4 regions of the Edwardsiella tarda ATCC 15947 genome follow, and region 4 is predicted to be linked to each of the others. Evidence: riboswitches for the same ligand, from Rfam matches in the RefSeq annotation. Region 4 holds a riboswitch; each other region holds the start of a gene.
The links. Region 4 has a riboswitch for thiamine pyrophosphate ahead of thiM (hydroxyethylthiazole kinase). Riboswitches for the same ligand answer to the same signal wherever they lie in the genome.
Positions count from the first base shown of each region.

Region 1 (4,185 bases), 430 kb from region 4:
AGATGCAGCAACTGCGTGCCGAGGAGTTGATGGAACAGGACCACTTCGAGCAATTAGTGCAGTTGGTCGGCGACCGTGACAGTGCGCGCCAGATGCTGCTGGCTCAACTGGGACGCAGTTTTCGCCAGGGGCGCCATATCCTACGTATCCTCTACTATCGTCCTCTCCTCGGGCTGTTACCCGCCTCGCCGCTACGCCGTTCGGAGACCCATCTGGCGCGCCAGATCTTCAGCGGCCTGACGCGTATAAATGAGGAAAATGGGGAACTCGAATCCGATCTGGCCCACCATTGGCAGGCACTCACCCCATGTCACTGGCGCTTCTACCTACGCCCGGCGATTCATTTTCATCACGGGCGAGAGCTCACCATGGCAGATGTCATCGCCTCCTTGGAACGCCTACGCCCACTCCCGTTGTTTCGCCACATTGCCCGCATCGACACGCCTACGCCCCACGTGATCGATATCCATCTGCACGAGGCGGACGCCTGGTTACCCTGGTTACTCGGCAGCGTGCCCGCGATGATCCTGCCACAGGAGTGGCAGCAGATGGCGGACTTCGCCCGCCTGCCGAGTGGTACGGGCCCCTATCAGGTAGTTCGTAACACGCCGTATCAGTTAAAGATCCGCGCCTTCGACGCCTATTTCGGCTACCGAGCATTGATCGATGAAGTCAACATCTGGGTATTGCCTGAGATCTCCGAGGAATTGGTACATGCCGGGGTACAACTCCAGGCCGAAGGCGGTGGCGGTGACGAGTTAGAGAGCCGCCTGGAGGAGGGCTGCTACTTTATGCTGTTCGACCAGCGCAGCGCGCAGCTACGCGATCCCGCGGTACGCGCCTGGCTGTGCCAGACCATCAGTCCCATCGCCTTGCTCAATAACGCCAGCCCTCTGCATCAGCGCTATTGGTCCCCCGCCTACGGCCTGTTGCCACGCTGGCACCACAACAAGATGCTCGCTATCGCCCCCAAGCCGCCACAACTGACGCATCTGCGCGTCACCGTCTATCGCGATCACTCCGAGTTTCACGCCATCTATCAGGCACTACAACCGCTGCTGGGCGCCCATGGCGTCACGCTGGAAATGCAGGAAATCGATTATGAGCGCTGGCACCAGGGTGAGGCCTGTAGCGATCTGTGGCTGGGCAGCGCCAACTTCTACCTACCGCTAGAGTTCTCCATCTTCGCCATGCTGTACGAGATGCCGCTGCTCGCCCACTGTAGCGGGCTGGATCTGGCCCAAGAGGCCCGCCGTTGGCGGGAGCAACGTCTCGCGATGGCCGAGTGGAGCCAACAATTAATCCAACGCCATCTGCTTCACCCCCTATTCCACCACTGGCTCAAATTGCACGGCCAGCACAGCATGCGCGGCGTACGCATGAATACCTTAGGCTGGTTCGACTTTAAATCTGCCTGGTTCGCCCCGCCGGAGCATCCCCCGTCTCCCGAGGATTAACAAACGGCTTTCTAAACCCGCACCTGCTCTTTACAATAAGCGCCTGTCTCAACGGGGTGCCCGCTATCGATGCGGGCTGAGAGCATACCCGTCGAACCTGATCCGGTTAATACCGGCGGAGGGATTTGAGAGAGCCTGCTGCTGCTCAAAGACCTTTGCCACCACCATTAAGGGAGTGCAAAGTGTTAAACAAAATCTGGCCACTGTTGGCCCTATTAGCCGCGCCATTGCTGGCGCACGCCGCCGATAAACCCGTCCTCACCGTCTATACCTACGACTCATTCGCTGCCGATTGGGGGCCTGGGCCAAAGATCAAGCAAGCCTTCGAACAATCCTGCCAATGCGAGCTGAAACTGGTGCCACTGGCGGATGGGGTCGCCATCCTCAATCGCCTGCGCATGGAGGGGAAGAAAAGCCCGGCGGATGTGGTGCTCGGCTTAGATAACAACCTGTTAACCTCCGCTCAACAAAGTGGACTGTTCGTCCCCAGCCAGGTCGATACCCGAGCACTGACGGTACCGGGCGGCTGGCACGATACGACCTTCGTCCCCTACGACTACGGCTACTTTGCCTTCGTCTACGATCGCCAGAAGGTGAAGACCCCGCCCACCAGCCTGAAACAACTGGTCGAAGGGCCAGAGAAGTGGCGCGTCATCTATCAGGATCCTCGTACCAGTACCCCGGGATTGGGCCTACTGCTATGGATGCAGAAGGTGTATGGCGATCAGGCCCCCGCCGCCTGGCAGAAGCTAGCGCAGAAGACCGTCACCGTCACCAAAGGCTGGAGCGAGGCCTACGGCCTATTCCTGAAGGGAGAGGCGGATATGGTGCTGAGCTATACCACCTCGCCGGCCTACCACATCATTGAGGAGCACACCGATCGCTACGCGGCCGCGCCATTCGCCGAGGGGAACTATCTCCAGGTCGAAGTGGCTGGCATGCTGAAACATAGCGCCCAACCGGCGCTAGCGCATCAATTTATGCAGTTCATCACCACGCAGGCCTTCCAGGAAGCCATTCCAACGGGCAACTGGATGTACCCGGTGACGGCGGTACCGCTGCCCCCCGCCTTCGCGGACTTGCCCAAGCCGCAGACAGCGCTCAGCTTTACGCCCGCTGAGGTTGCCCAACACCGAGCCGAGTGGATCCGCGCATGGCAAAACGCCCTAAGCCGCTGATCGCCGCCTGGCTATGGCCAGGGATGGTGGCCGCCACGCTGCTATTAGCGGTGGCGCTGTTGGCCTTCGGCGCCTTATGGCACAGCGCACCGGCCAGCCATGCCCGCTCGCTGTGGCACGATGCCTATCTGTGGCATGTGGTGCGCTTCAGCTTCTGGCAGGCCGCGCTCTCGATGCTACTGTCGCTGCTACCGGCCATTGCGCTTTCCCGCGCCTTGTTTCGCCGCCGCTTCCCCGGCCGCACCCTGTTGCTACGGCTGTGCGCCATGACGTTGGTGCTGCCGGTGTTGGTGGCGGTGTTTGGGTTACTGAGCGTCTATGGGCACCAAGGTTGGTTGGCTCGGATCTGTCACGCGCTAGGCCTCGACTACACCTTCAGCCCGTACGGGCTCACGGGCATCCTGTTGGCGCATGTCTTCTTCAACTTACCGCTGGCGACCCGCCTGCTGCTTCAGGCTCAGGAGGCCATACCCGCCGAGCAACGCCAGCTAGCGGCCCAACTCGGCATGTCCTCCTGGCAGATCCTACGCTGGGTCGAGTGGCCCTATCTACGCCGCCAACTCCCCCCGGCTGGGGCGCTGATCTTCATGCTCTGCTTCTCCAGCTTCGCCACGGTTCTCTCCCTCGGCGGCGGCCCTCAGGCTACCACCATCGAGCTCGCCATCTATCAGGCGTTAAGCTATGACTACGACCCGGCGCGAGCCGCTCAGTTGGCGCTGTTACAGTTGAGTTGTTGCCTCGGGTTAGTCCTATTGAGCCAGCGTCTATCCGGCGCCCTGCCCGTCGGCCACAGTCAACGCTTAGTCTGGCGCGATGGACGCGACTCGGGCTGGCAGAGGTTCACGGATGTACTGACCATCGGCCTCGCCCTGTTGCTGTTGCTGCCGCCGCTACTGGCGGTGATCACCGATGGCGTGAATCAGGCATTCGCTAGCGTCTTGCACCAACCAGCGCTGTGGCAAGCGCTATGGACGTCGCTGTATATCGCCTTGGGCGCCGGCGTGCTGGCGGTGACCCTGACCATGATGCTGCTGTGGAGTAGTCGTGAGCTCACCTTGCGCGGATTACGCTGGCGGGCGCAGGGTATGGAGCTATGCGGCATGCTGATCCTGGCGATGCCCGGCATCGTGTTGGCTACCGGTTTCTTCCTGTTACTCAACGCCAGCATCGGCTTGCCTGACTCCCCGGCGTTACTGGTGATGGCGACCAATGCGTTGATGGCGATCCCCTATGCCATGAAGGTGCTGGAGTATCCGATGCGCGATCTGGCCGAGCGCTATGATACGCTGTGCCTGTCACTGCGCATCACGGGGCTCAACCGCCTACGCTGGATCGAGTTACGCGCCCTACGCCGTCCGTTAGCACAAGCGCTGGCCTTCGCTTGCGTCCTATCGCTGGGTGACTTTGGTGTCGTCGCGCTGTTTGGCAATGAACAGTTCCGCACCCTACCCTTCTACCTGTATCAACAGCTCGGTGCTTACCGCAGTGCCGACGGCGCCGTTACCGCCCTGCTGCTGTTATCGGTCTGTCTACTCCTCTTTAGCCTGCTG
Region 1 covers NZ_CP084506.1:2,905,468-2,909,652, forward strand. The annotation lists gene sgrR (HTH-type transcriptional regulator SgrR) at 1-1,457, shown strand, start outside; TPP riboswitch at 1,500-1,599, shown strand; gene thiB (thiamine ABC transporter substrate binding subunit) at 1,640-2,635, shown strand; gene thiP (thiamine/thiamine pyrophosphate ABC transporter permease ThiP) at 2,611-4,185, shown strand, end outside.
Region 1: another riboswitch for thiamine pyrophosphate. It lies ahead of thiB (thiamine ABC transporter substrate binding subunit); the one in region 4 lies ahead of thiM (hydroxyethylthiazole kinase).

Region 2 (4,185 bases), 150 kb from region 4:
CCCCATCACCTCCATCACCCCACGCCCTTCCCCGCTCATCAAACGATCGTTAGTCGATCGGTATAACCTAACCCAGCGCATGTCTTCCGGCTGAATGCTACGGCATAATCACCAGAGAGAGGGGGGCCCTCGCGCCCCTTCCCCGCGACTTTCTTTCCTGACAGGAGTGTAATGATGTTAAAAGTCATCCAATCACCATCCAAGTATATTCAGGGACCCGACGCGCTACAGTCCATCGGGCAGTATGCCAAGCTCTTAGCCAGTAGCCAGTTTGTCATCGCCGACGATTTCGTGATGGGGCTGACCGGAGACACGGTAGCCACCAGCTTGCGCGAGGCCGGGGTGGAGGGGCATTTCTCCCGCTTCGCCGGTGAATGCTGCCGGAAGGAGATCGATCGCTTGGGTGCCGAGTTGAAGAGCCTTGGCTGCCAAGGCGTGATCGGGATCGGTGGCGGCAAGACACTGGATACCGCGAAAGCCTTAGCCTACTACCAAGGCGTACCGGTACTGATCGTGCCAACCATCGCCTCGACGGACGCACCGACCAGCGCACTCTCGGTGATCTATAGCGAGCATGGCGAGTTCGAGGAGTATCTGATCTACCCGACTAACCCCGATATGGTGTTAATGGACACGGCGATCATCGCCAAGGCGCCGGTACGCCTGCTGGTCGCGGGGATGGGGGATGCCCTCTCCACCTACTTCGAAGCCCAGGCCTGTGTCGACTCCCATGCCATCAGCATGGCGGGTGGCGAGTCAACGCGGGCGGCATTAGCGCTGGCTCGCCTCTGTTATGAAACGCTACTCGAGGAGGGCTTCAAAGCGAAGCTGGCCGTCGAGGCGGGCGTCGCCACGCCTGCGGTGGATAATATCGTCGAGGCCAATACCTACTTGAGTGGGCTAGGATTTGAAAGCGCCGGGCTCGCCGCGGCTCACGCGATCCACAACGGCCTGACGGTGCTGGAAGAGTGCCATAAGATGTACCATGGGGAGAAGGTCGCCTTCGGCACGCTATGCCAGTTGGTGCTACAAAACAGCGACAGCGAGCAGATCGAGACGGTACTCGATTTCTGTGTACGGGTCGGGCTCCCCGTCACCCTCGCACAGTTGGGGATCGAGGATGGACCGCAACTGAACGAGAAGATTATGGCCGTGGCGCAAGCCAGTTGCGCCAAGGGCGAGACCATCCATAACATGCCCTTTAGCGTCACACCGGCACAGGTCTACGCCGCGATCCTGGCCGCCGATCGGTTAGGGCGAGCCTGGTTAGCGTAAGCCTCATGGCGGGGCCACTCAACGCCCCGCCTAATCCGTGTCCTGATGCTGGAGAGGCCTACGCCACCCAGCTAACGCCACCATAAAGCCAATGAGGCACGCCTCGTTGCCGTTAGCCGACGTCGTATCGGCCTAGGCGGCTCACTCGCCCCCGGCACCGGCCAGCGCCAACAAGTGTGCCGTGGCCTCGCGCCAATCCGCCGCCTGGGTAATGGCGCTGATCACCGCCACGCTGCCGACACCGGTCGCCAATACCGCAGGCACCCGCGCCAGAGTGATCCCCCCGATGGCGACAGTCGGGTAATCACCCAGACGTTGAATGTGACGCGCCAACTGTGCGATCCCTTGCGGCGCCGAAGGCATCTGCTTGCTCTGGGTGGGAAAGACCTGCCCCAACGCAATATACGAGGGACGCGCCGCGAGTGCGACCTCGATCTCCATATCGTCATGAGTAGAAACCCCCAGGCGTAATCCCGCCGCCCGAATCGCCGCCAGATCCGTCGCAGCCAGATCCTCCTGACCGAGATGTACGCCATAGGCTTGGTGCTTGATCGCCAGGCGCCAATAGTCGTTGATAAATAACCGGGCTTGATAACGACGACCTAGCTCAATCGCCGCCTTCACCGCCTCCTCCAACTGTTCGTCATCGCGATCCTTGATGCGTAACTGTAAGGTTCGTACCCCGGCCTCCAGCAGGCGCGCGATCCACTCGACGCTGTCGACCACGGGATAGGCGCCTAAGCGAAAGGGCACCGGCGGGAAATCAGGCTGATACATCAGGCATTCTCCTTGCGTAAAACGAGGCGGACTCCCCCTAGGGGGAATCGACGCCGATTCATGGGCGCGACACGCGCTGGACAAGGCGAGATAGACCTGTCGGCGCGGGGACTTGAACGAATGACATCCTCCGCCCCTAAGGCGGAAATGCAGCTTGTCGGACGACGGATAACGCCAGAGAGGCTTTCACCTGACGTGAGGTGATAACACGAAGACGCTTGTTCCCTTCGCAGGTATCAGCCTGATCAGGTTCTGCGGATCCCGAATCAACGGTCTCAGCCCAACGGGGCACTCCGACAAGATAACGCCTCGCTCGGCGAGCGGGGAAGCAGGGTAAACTACGCGTTAACAGGCGCGATCTCAAGCGGCGAGGGAGGATAATCGCCGCGACATCACGCGCCGGCGTCTCCCCCCGCCACGCTCGGCGCGCCCCTCTCAGAGTCGGCAACACGCGCCACTATCGCTTAATCTGGCAAGCCAACGATCGGGTGAGTCCCCCGCGAGAACGAGTCGGGGAGATGGCAACAATAACGGTGTCGCGATCCCCTCTCCGTCTGCAACTGGCTGTTATCAAAAGACAGGGTCTATTTATTCTGTCAGCCAGGCCGCCGTCATAATGACCTCACTCACCACGCGGAACGACATGGCTAGGCCACCCACCAGCCAACCTCGTCAGGAAACACCAACACCCCATGTCAAGCAATAAATATCAGCATATTAAATTCTGCTTACCTGTGTGTGTAACTGCATAACAGCCAAGTTATTAGCTATAAGAACAAAATAAATAAAATATAGAAAATAATAAAATACATTCACTTTAATAAACCAGAAAATAAAAATAACCGAAATGAATAATATGGAAAAGCCAGCCCAATCCAGTTATATCTCAAGATAAGGAGCCGTCCAGCGCAATACGCAACAAGCCGCGAATAAAAATAACAGAGTAGATAATGAAAATAACGATATCACTCGGTGATATATTCCTATTTATTATGATCATCGCGATCACACTCTATGCCATCTGGCTGCCGCCATCCGGCGAGCCCGCATGGTTAGCCTCATCGATTGACTATATTGAGCAGGGACAGGCGCTATGGCTCGCCTTTGTCGTGTTGTTTATCCCCTACCGTTGCTGGCGCGAACGGCTCGACGCGGGTGACCGCCGCTTCTGGTACTGGGCTACCCTATGGTGGCTCACCCTGTTAGGGCGCAGCATCAGTTGGGGGCGGTTCTATTTCCCCCATGGGCCACGGCTACTCTTTCATGGCATCGCTGCCCTACTGATCGCCGCACTGCTACTCTCGCTACTCTCCTCTCAGTTACGTCGTGCCATCGCCGCACGCTACCGTCTGCACCCGATCCCCATATGGCGTCTGGTGGCGGTAGTGTTAGCCTTCGCCGGTGCCGACGCCGTCGAGCATCAACGTGCGCTTGCCCACCCTCTCCTATCCAGTGCGAGCCCTTACCGAGATCTGATTGAAGAGTTATATGAATGCCCGTTTCTGATCGGCCTGTTTCTTATCACGTTGCACATGTTGAACCACGAGCGATATTTACGGCGACAACGCGCATCCAAGGCATAGAAAATAGAAAAAATGAGGCCGCCCAGAAGGACGGCTCCGCGACATAGACGACTCAACGACCGCCTCCACGCCAAGCGTTAGAAACAACGGGTAAAGGTACGTGAGATGACATCCTGCTGCTGCTCTCGCGTGAGCGCATTAAAACGCACGGCGTAACCCGATACGCGAATCGTCAGATTGGGGTAATTCTCTGGATGCGCGATCGCATCCAGTAACATCTCCCGATTCATCACATTCACGTTGAGATGTTGCCCCCCTTCCACCCCATCCTGATGGTGGAAGTAGCCATCCAATAGTCCCACCAGATTCGTCTTACGCGTCTCCTCCTCCTTGCCCAAGGCCTGCGGGACGATGGAGAAGGTATAAGAGATACCATCCTTGGCATAGGTAAAGGGCAACTTGGCCACCGAGGTCAATGAAGCCACGGCCCCGCAGCGATCGCGGCCATGCATCGGGTTAGCCCCCGGAGCAAACGGCATTCCCGCACGACGCCCATCGGGGGTATTACCGGTCTTCTGCCCATAGACCACGTTCGAGGTAATGGTCAGAA
Region 2 covers NZ_CP084506.1:2,624,962-2,629,146, forward strand. The annotation lists gene DCL27_RS12180 (glycerol dehydrogenase) at 175-1,275, shown strand; gene thiE (thiamine phosphate synthase) at 1,417-2,052, opposite strand; TPP riboswitch at 2,258-2,358, opposite strand; gene DCL27_RS12190 (hypothetical protein) at 3,003-3,635, shown strand; gene pflB (formate C-acetyltransferase) at 3,713-4,185, opposite strand, start outside.
Region 2: another riboswitch for thiamine pyrophosphate. It lies ahead of thiE (thiamine phosphate synthase); the one in region 4 lies ahead of thiM (hydroxyethylthiazole kinase).

Region 3 (4,185 bases), 890 kb from region 4:
TAGTCGCGCCCAGTCAGCACACCCCCCCAGGTATCAAAGATCATCACCGCCTGCGCCCCGGCACGGATCTGGGCGTTAAGGTACAGGATGACGCTCTGCGCCAACTTATCCAGTAGGTGATGTAGGGCCGCCGGATCGGCATACATCATCTTCTTAATCTTGGTGAAGGCCTTACTACTACCGCCCTCGACCATATAGGTCGCTAACGTCCAGGGGCTACCGGAGAAACCGATCAACGGCACGGCACCCTGCAGGTTACGCCGGATGGTGCGCACCGCTGCCATCACATAACCCAGCTCCTGTTCCGGATCGGGAATAGGCAGCCGATCGATGTCGGCGCGGCAGGTAATCGGCCGCGTAAAGCGTGGCCCTTCGCCCGCCTCGAAGTAGAGTCCCAAGCCCATGGCATCCGGCACCGTGAGAATATCCGAAAACAGGATCGCCGCATCCAGAGGGAAACGACGCAACGGCTGTAAGGTGACTTCACAGGCCAGTTCGGCATTCTTACACAGGGCGATGAAGTCACCGGCCTGGGCACGCGTGGCATTGTACTCCGGCAGATAACGCCCAGCCTGGCGCATCATCCATACCGGGGTCATGTCGACCGGCTGGCGCAACAGCGCACGCAGATAGCGATCGTTCTTCAGTTCGGACATCCTTCGGCTCCTATTATTATTTTATGGCATTGTAGCATGTGGGTGACTCATTCATGCTGCGCCCGGCACAGCGCAACGGTGTCCTCGATCAGACGTCGCGCCACCGTACCGGCCGGGGGTAACTGGGGCAGACGATCGTAACGATACCACCCCGCCTCCTGTAGCTCTTTGGGGTCGTGGCGTAGCTCGCCCGCGGCATAATCGGCCAAGAAGGCCATCATCAGAGAGTGGGGAAAAGGCCACGGCTGCGAGGCGACGTAACGCAGATTCCTAATCTGTAAATTGCTCTCCTCCATGATCTCACGCGCGGCGGCCTGCTCCAGCGTCTCCCCCACCTCGACAAAGCCCGCCAGGACGGTATAGATACCATTACGGTGGCGATTATGCCGAGCCAGCAGGATATGATCGTCCCGACGAATGGCGACGATGATACAGGGAGCAATCTGTGGGTAATAGCGTTGTTGGCAGTGAGCGCACAGACAGGCCCATTCATGCTGACTCGCCTGCATCGGCTGGCCGCAGTAACCGCAGAACCGATGGGACTGGAAAAACTCCGCCAACTGTACGCCGCGACCGGCTAATTGAAATAAACCGCGATCGGCGTCGATCAGCTGGCGTACCGTGGTCATCTCTCCATTGCGCTGCTGCCGCACCAGCCATACCGCCATCCCCTGCCACTCACCAATACGGTAGGCCATCTGCCCGACCAACCCCCAGCGTGCCGCGCTACCACAAGGTAGCTCACCCTGCGGCAACCAGATACGCCCCTGATCGCTGACCACCCACCAGCCGTTATCGGCTTCACCTATTTGCTGTACGACTGCCACCGCCTCGACTCCTTCACTCCACTCGTGCCTGCGTTCGCTCCGCCTACGCGCCACCCTGCGAACAAACCATGATTAAACACATTATTAACAATACTTGCAGTTTTCTCACGCCCTCCTTACACTGCCCGCACGCGAGGGTTACCACCCTCGCCGCACCATCTTGTCGGAGTGCCTAGTTGATACCGGGTATCACAGGCTGAGACCGTTAATTCGGGATCCGCGGAACCTGATTGGGTTAATACCCACGAAGGGAACAAGAGTAATCTGCACGTTCAGCCAATCCATGGCTTCACGTTTTTCTTATTCATTACTCCTATCCGAGCTCCAGACAAGCAATTTTTCTCCTATCACGCCTTATGAGGCAGGAATTTGCTATGTCGACTCCAACCATTCCCGATGCGCCACGCCGCCAACGCCGCGCCGAGGCCCAGCGCTTCATCGCTAGCCTCCGCGGCGAAGCCTATCCCAACTCTCGCCGCATCTACCTCCAGGGCTCACGCGCCGATATCCGAGTCCCTCTACGTGAGATCAGTCTCAGCCCAACCCTCGTCGGTGGGACGCCGGAACAACCACAGTGGCGCGACAATGAGGCGGTGGCGGTATACGACACTTCGGGCGCCTATGGCGATCCCCAAGCCTCTCTCGATCTACGCCAAGGCTTACCGGCCATCCGCGCCGCGTGGATCGCAGAGCGTGGCGACACGGAAGTGCTCGCTGGGCGCAGCGCCGATTACACCCGCCAACGTCAAGCCGATCTGGCACTAGAGACGCTGCGCTTTCCCCAGCCTCCCGCTGCGCGTCGCGCGTTACCCGGGAAACGAGTCAGCCAATTGCATTATGCCCGCCAGGGCATCATCACCCCGGAGATGGAGTTTATTGCCCTGCGCGAGAACATGGGGCGTGAACGCATTCGGAGTGGCGTATTACGCCAGCAGCATCCCGGCGAATCCTTCGGCGCCCATCTACCGGAGAACATCACCGCCGAGTTTGTGCGTGCCGAGGTTGCCGCCGGGCGAGCCATCATTCCCGCCAATATCAATCATCCCGAATCCGAGCCGATGATCATCGGCCGTAATTTCCTGGTGAAGGTTAACGCCAACATCGGTAGCTCTTCCGTCACCTCGTCGATTGAGGAGGAGGTCGAGAAGTTGGTGTGGGCCACCCGCTGGGGTGCCGATACGGTGATGGATCTCTCTACCGGACGCTATATTCACGAGACGCGTGAATGGATCTTACGTAACAGCCCAGTCCCTATCGGCACCGTGCCGATTTATCAGGCGTTGGAGAAGGTCAACGGTGTCGCCGAGGATCTCGACTGGCCGCTGTTGCGCGATACCCTGTTGGAGCAAGCGGAGCAAGGCGTAGACTACTTCACCCTGCACGCCGGCGTGTTACTGCGCTATATCCCGCTGACCGCCCAACGCCTGACGGGCATCGTCTCGCGCGGGGGAGCCATCATGGCCAAGTGGTGTCTAGCGCACCATCAGGAGAACTTCATCTATCGCCATTTCCGCGAGATCTGCGAGATCTGTAGCGCCTATGATATTGCGCTCTCATTGGGCGACGGTCTCCGCCCCGGTTCGATCCAGGATGCCAACGATCAGGCCCAGTTCGCCGAGCTGCATACCCTAGGCGAGCTGACCCAGATCGCCTGGGAGTATGATGTCCAGGTGATGATCGAGGGGCCGGGACACGTGCCGATGCAGATGATCCGCCGCAACATGGAGGAGGAGCTCACCCATTGTCACGAAGCGCCCTTCTATACCTTAGGGCCACTCACTACCGATATCGCCCCGGGCTATGACCACTTCACCTCCGGCATTGGTGCGGCACTGATCGGCTGGTTTGGCTGCGCCATGCTGTGTTACGTCACGCCCAAAGAACATCTCGGCTTGCCGGACAAAGAGGATGTGAAGCAGGGATTGATCACCTATAAGATCGCCGCCCATGCTGCCGATCTGGCCAAGGGGCACCCTGGCGCCCAGATCCGCGACAACGCCATGTCGCAGGCGCGCTTCGAGTTCCGCTGGGAGGATCAATTCAATCTGGCGCTCGACCCCATCACCGCACGCGCCTATCACGACGCCACGCTGCCACAGGCCTCCGGCAAGCTCGCCCACTTCTGTTCGATGTGCGGGCCGAAGTTCTGTTCGATGAAGATCTCGCAGGAGGTGCGTGAACATGCCGCGCGCCAGACGCAGACGGAGGCAGAACCGGAAGCGGGTATGGCACAGATGGCCGATCAGTTCCGTGCCTATGGCGGCGAACTGTATCTGGCCGATGACACCACCCCACGCCGCTAAACGGCGCTAGACCGCGGCGTCCAGAGTGATGAAGCAACCGCTCACCCGATGCGCCGCACGCCAGACGAAAAAAAACCGCTCCAAAGAGCGGTTTTTTCATACGGTCAAGCGAATGACTTATTCGTCATTGCCACCTAGCAGACCCGCGTTCAGCAGTTCTGCCAAGTTGGCGCTGGCCTCTTCCGCACTCACCTGCGGAGCGGCGGAGGAGTCGGCAGCACGACGGCGCATGCGATCCTGGTGGTAGGCATAGCCGGTACCCGCCGGGATCAGACGGCCCACGATGACGTTCTCTTTCAAGCCACGCAGTTCGTCACGCTTACCGGCAACGGCCGCTTCCGTCAACACGCGGGTGGTCTCCTGGAAGGAGGCCGCGGAGATGAAGGACTCGGTCGCCAG
Region 3 covers NZ_CP084506.1:3,370,966-3,375,150, forward strand. The annotation lists gene hemE (uroporphyrinogen decarboxylase) at 1-656, opposite strand, end outside; gene nudC (NAD(+) diphosphatase) at 704-1,483, opposite strand; TPP riboswitch at 1,638-1,753, shown strand; gene thiC (phosphomethylpyrimidine synthase ThiC) at 1,858-3,786, shown strand; gene rpoC (DNA-directed RNA polymerase subunit beta') at 3,904-4,185, opposite strand, start outside.
Region 3: another riboswitch for thiamine pyrophosphate. It lies ahead of thiC (phosphomethylpyrimidine synthase ThiC); the one in region 4 lies ahead of thiM (hydroxyethylthiazole kinase).

Region 4 (4,185 bases):
TGCATCGAGGTCCGCGATCTGACCAGCGGGCAAGTTTACCGCGAATCTTACGATCGTCTCTTGTTGAGCACCGGCGCCGCGCCGCTGCTGCCTCCCTTGCCCGGTATCGAGAGTCCGGGGGTATTCGCGCTACGCAGCATCGATGATATGGATGCCATCCTGGCCCACATCGCCAGCCATACGGTAAAACATGCCACGGTGGTCGGTGGTGGCTTTATTGGCTTGGAGGTGACCGAGGCGTTACGTCGGCGCGGTCTGGCGGTGACGTTGTTGGAGATGGGGACGCAGGTGATGATGCCGGTGGATGGGGAGATGGCGGTGCCGTTGCATGAGACGCTGCGCGCCAACGCTGTCGATCTGCGTCTACAGACCGCGTTGCAGGCGATCATGCCGTGTGAGGCGGGGTTGCATCTGACCCTGAGCGAGGGCAGCGAGCTGGTCAGCGGCATGGTGATCATGGCCATCGGGGTACGACCGGAGAGTCGCCTGGCCCAAGCCGCCGGCCTGGCATTGGGCGCCAGCGGCGGCATCCGCGTCGACAGTGGCATGCGTACCTCGGCGCCCGATATCTATGCGGTGGGCGACGCCGTCGAGGCGCCTCCCTTCGACGCGGCATTGCCGCCGTTGGTGCCGTTGGCTGGACCCGCTAATCGTCAGGGGCGGATCGCCGCCGACGCCATGCTGGGGCGTGCTAGCCACTACCGTGGGAGTCAGGCGGCCTCGGTGTGTCAGATCTTCGATCTGACCGTCGCCAGCGTAGGATTGAGCGAGAAGTTGTTGCGGCGGCAGCAGCGTCCCTATGAGACCGTATTTGTGCATGGGCCGAGCCATGCCGGTTACTATCCCCACGCGACACCCATCTCGCTGAAGTTGATTTTCGATCCACGCAATGGGGCGATCCTCGGCGCGCAGGCCGTGGGCAAGGAGGGGGTCGACAAGCGTATCGATGTGCTTTCCGTCGCGCAGCGTGCCGGGTTGACGGTGGCCGATCTGGAGCATCTGGAGCTGTGTTATGCGCCGCCTTATAACAGCGCGCGCGATCTGGTGAATCAAGCGGGTATGCTGGCGAACAACGTGCTGTGCGGCGATACCGCCATCTGCCATGTCGCCGATCTGGAGCAGCGCGATCCCGCTCGTCAGTGCCTGCTGGATATCCGCAGCGATGAGGAGTTGGCGACGTTTGGCACCTATCCACAGGCGCGGCATATCCCGCTGGATGAATTGCGCGCGCGTCTGGATGAGCTCCCGCGAGATAAAGAGATCCTGATCGGCTGCCAGTCTGGGCTGCGCGGTCACGTCGCCTATCGCCTGCTGGTGCAGCATGGTTTCCGCGCCCGCAACCTGACCGGTGGTTATATCACTTACCGACGCGTCTTGGCGGCTCAATCTTAAGCTTCCGCTCGCCTTGCCCGCGAGCGGTAACATCGGCCTCGTCCCCTTACGCGCAGCGGGCGGCTAAGGGGGCGGGATCTGGCCCGCCCCGCCGCTAGCGTACGTGACTTGCCTCAGCATTGGCCTGACCTTGACGTCAGCGGGATCCCGCGTGGCTCGACGCCCCGCGCTCGGAGCGGCGTAGAGCACGAGAAGCGCATTTACAATGGCGCACCCGGGTATTATCCTGCTGAAGATTTATGTGTAGTTAAAATATAATATATTGATTTTTAATGACTCGGGGTGCCGACGCATGCGTGGGCTGAGATTTTACCCGTATTACCTGATCTGGATCATACCAGCGTAGGGAAGTCTCGGTGCCTGACCGCGCCGCCTTCTTCGCGCCGGTTGGGAGACACACGATGTTTGTACAACCTGCCCCTTTGCCTGATGCGCTGTGCGCGCAGGCGTTACTCACCCTGCGCCAGCGAGCCCCGCTGGTACATTGCCTGACCAACGAAGTGGTACAAAGCTTCACCGCCAACGTATTGCTGGCGCTGGGCGCCGCCCCGGCGATGGTGGTGCAGGCCGATGAGGCGCGCCAGTTCGCCGCCTTGGCCGATGCGTTGCTGATCAACATCGGGACCCTGTATGACGCGCGGGCGGAGAGCATGCTAGCGGCGATCGCCTCGGCGAACCAGGCCGGCACGCCCTGGGTACTGGATCCGGTGGCGGTCGGCGTCTTGACCTACCGTAGCGACTTCGCCCGTCAACTGTTGCGTTTGCGCCCGGCGGCGATCCGGGGCAATGCCTCGGAGATCTTGGCGTTGGCTGGTCAGCCCTCTAGTGGACGCGGCGTAGATAGCCAGGATGACGCCCTGGCGGCCCTGCCGGCGGCACAGGCGCTGGCCGAGCAGAGCGGCGCTATCGTCGCGGTGACCGGGCAGTATGACTATGTGACCGATGGCGTGCGTAGCTATCAGATCGCGGGTGGTGATGCCGTGATGACTCGGGTCGTCGGTACCGGCTGTGCGCTGTCGGCCGTGGTGGCGGCCTTCGCCGTGCAGGCGGATCGTCTGACGGCCGTCGCCAGCGCCTGCCGGGTGATGGGCGTGGCCGGGCGTCAGGCGGCGCGCGAGGCGCGTGGCCCCGGTAGCTTTACGCCGCACTTCCTGGATGCGTTGTATGGCCTACAACCGGAACAGTTACGCGGGGAGGTCGCCTGATGATGTCACCGATAACCGATGCTGCCGTGCGGATTAACGCGTTGACCATCGCCGGGACCGATCCCAGCGGCGGCGCCGGGATCCAGGCCGATTTGAAGGCTTTCTCGGCGTTAGGGGCCTACGCGACCAGTGTGATCACCGCATTGGTGGCACAAAATACCCGCGGGGTGCAGTCGCTCTACCCCATCGCCGCCGACTTTGTCGCGGCGCAGTTGGACTCGGTGCTGAGCGATGTCCGCATCGATAGCGCCAAGATAGGCATGTTGGCCAGTGCGGATATTGTGACCTGTGTCGCCGAGGCGTTGGTGCGTTATCCGCTGCCTTACGTGGTGCTGGATACGGTAATGGTGGCCAAAAGCGGTGATGCATTATTGGCGCCGCAGGCCGTCAGCGCGATTCGGCAGCAGTTGTTACCGCAGGTCTCCTTGATCACGCCCAACTTGCCAGAGGCCGCCGCACTGCTGGAGTGCGCCGTGGCGCGTGATGAACGGGAGATGTGCGCCCAAGGCGAAGCCCTGTTGGCGTTAGGCTGTCCGGCCGTATTGATGAAGGGCGGGCATTTGCAGGGCGTGGAAAGTCCCGATTGGTTACTGACGCGCGAGGGGATCGCCGAGCGTTTTAGCGCCCCGAGGGTGGCGACACGCCATACCCACGGCACCGGCTGTACGCTGTCGGCGGCGTTGGCGGCATTGCGTCCACGCCATGCGGATTGGTGTGCCACCGTCACGGCGGCGAAGGCGTATCTGCAGGGCGCCTTGATGGCGGCCGACTCGCTACAGGTCGGCCAGGGGATCGGGCCGGTACATCACTTCTATCGTTGGTGGTAAAGGGAAGGCGGCGCGTCACCCGCTGGCCCGCGCCTGGCAGGCAGGGGGTGCCGGTAGCGCGCAATACGCTACCGGCGGTGTGTGGCGGACTCAGCTCGGCTGGCTGCGCTGTCGAGTCAACACGCGGCTGATACGTTTTCTACCCCATACACCGAGCCGCCCGTGGTTATGCCTGCGGTGGCGTCGGCATGGCCAAGCGCCAGACGTGTGTCATGAGGGCGTTCAGGCGCTGGAGATGGGCGGCGTCGAAGCGGTTCAGGGTGAAGAAGGGCTGCTCGGGACGCGGGCGTAGCGCCAGCGCCAGTTGAGGCTGTCCCTGTTCATCCGCTAGCCAGCCGATCAGGTAACTGATCGGTGCGGAGGCCGAGTGCTCGGTTAACAGGAGCGAGGGCCACGGGGTTGCTTCGCTGGCCGCACGACTGGCGATAAACAGATCGCCATACCGGCGTCCGGCATAGTCGCCATCTTGCTCCAAGGGTTGGCCATCACGCTGGATCCACGATTGCACCGCATCGATGCGCGCGATGCTGAGCGTCTCCGCCAACGCTTGCCACTGCGGATAACCCTGTCGTTGCTGCCAGCAGGCGATGCCCAGGTAGTCGTTGATCTCCGCCCACCAGTCGTTCATCTTGTTACGTAGCGTGTCGTCGCGCAGGCTACGGTAGGGGAGTAGACGCCGATCGCCGGCGGTCAGGTTTTGCAGTGCGACCAGTGGCAAGGTTTTCGGCTTGGTGCGTAGGGTGGCCCAGAGCAACAGTTTG
Region 4 covers NZ_CP084506.1:2,478,800-2,482,984, reverse strand. The annotation lists gene DCL27_RS11540 (FAD-dependent oxidoreductase) at 1-1,392, shown strand, start outside; TPP riboswitch at 1,661-1,758, shown strand; gene thiM (hydroxyethylthiazole kinase) at 1,794-2,597, shown strand; gene thiD (bifunctional hydroxymethylpyrimidine kinase/phosphomethylpyrimidine kinase) at 2,597-3,424, shown strand; gene DCL27_RS11525 (hypothetical protein) at 3,591-4,185, opposite strand, start outside.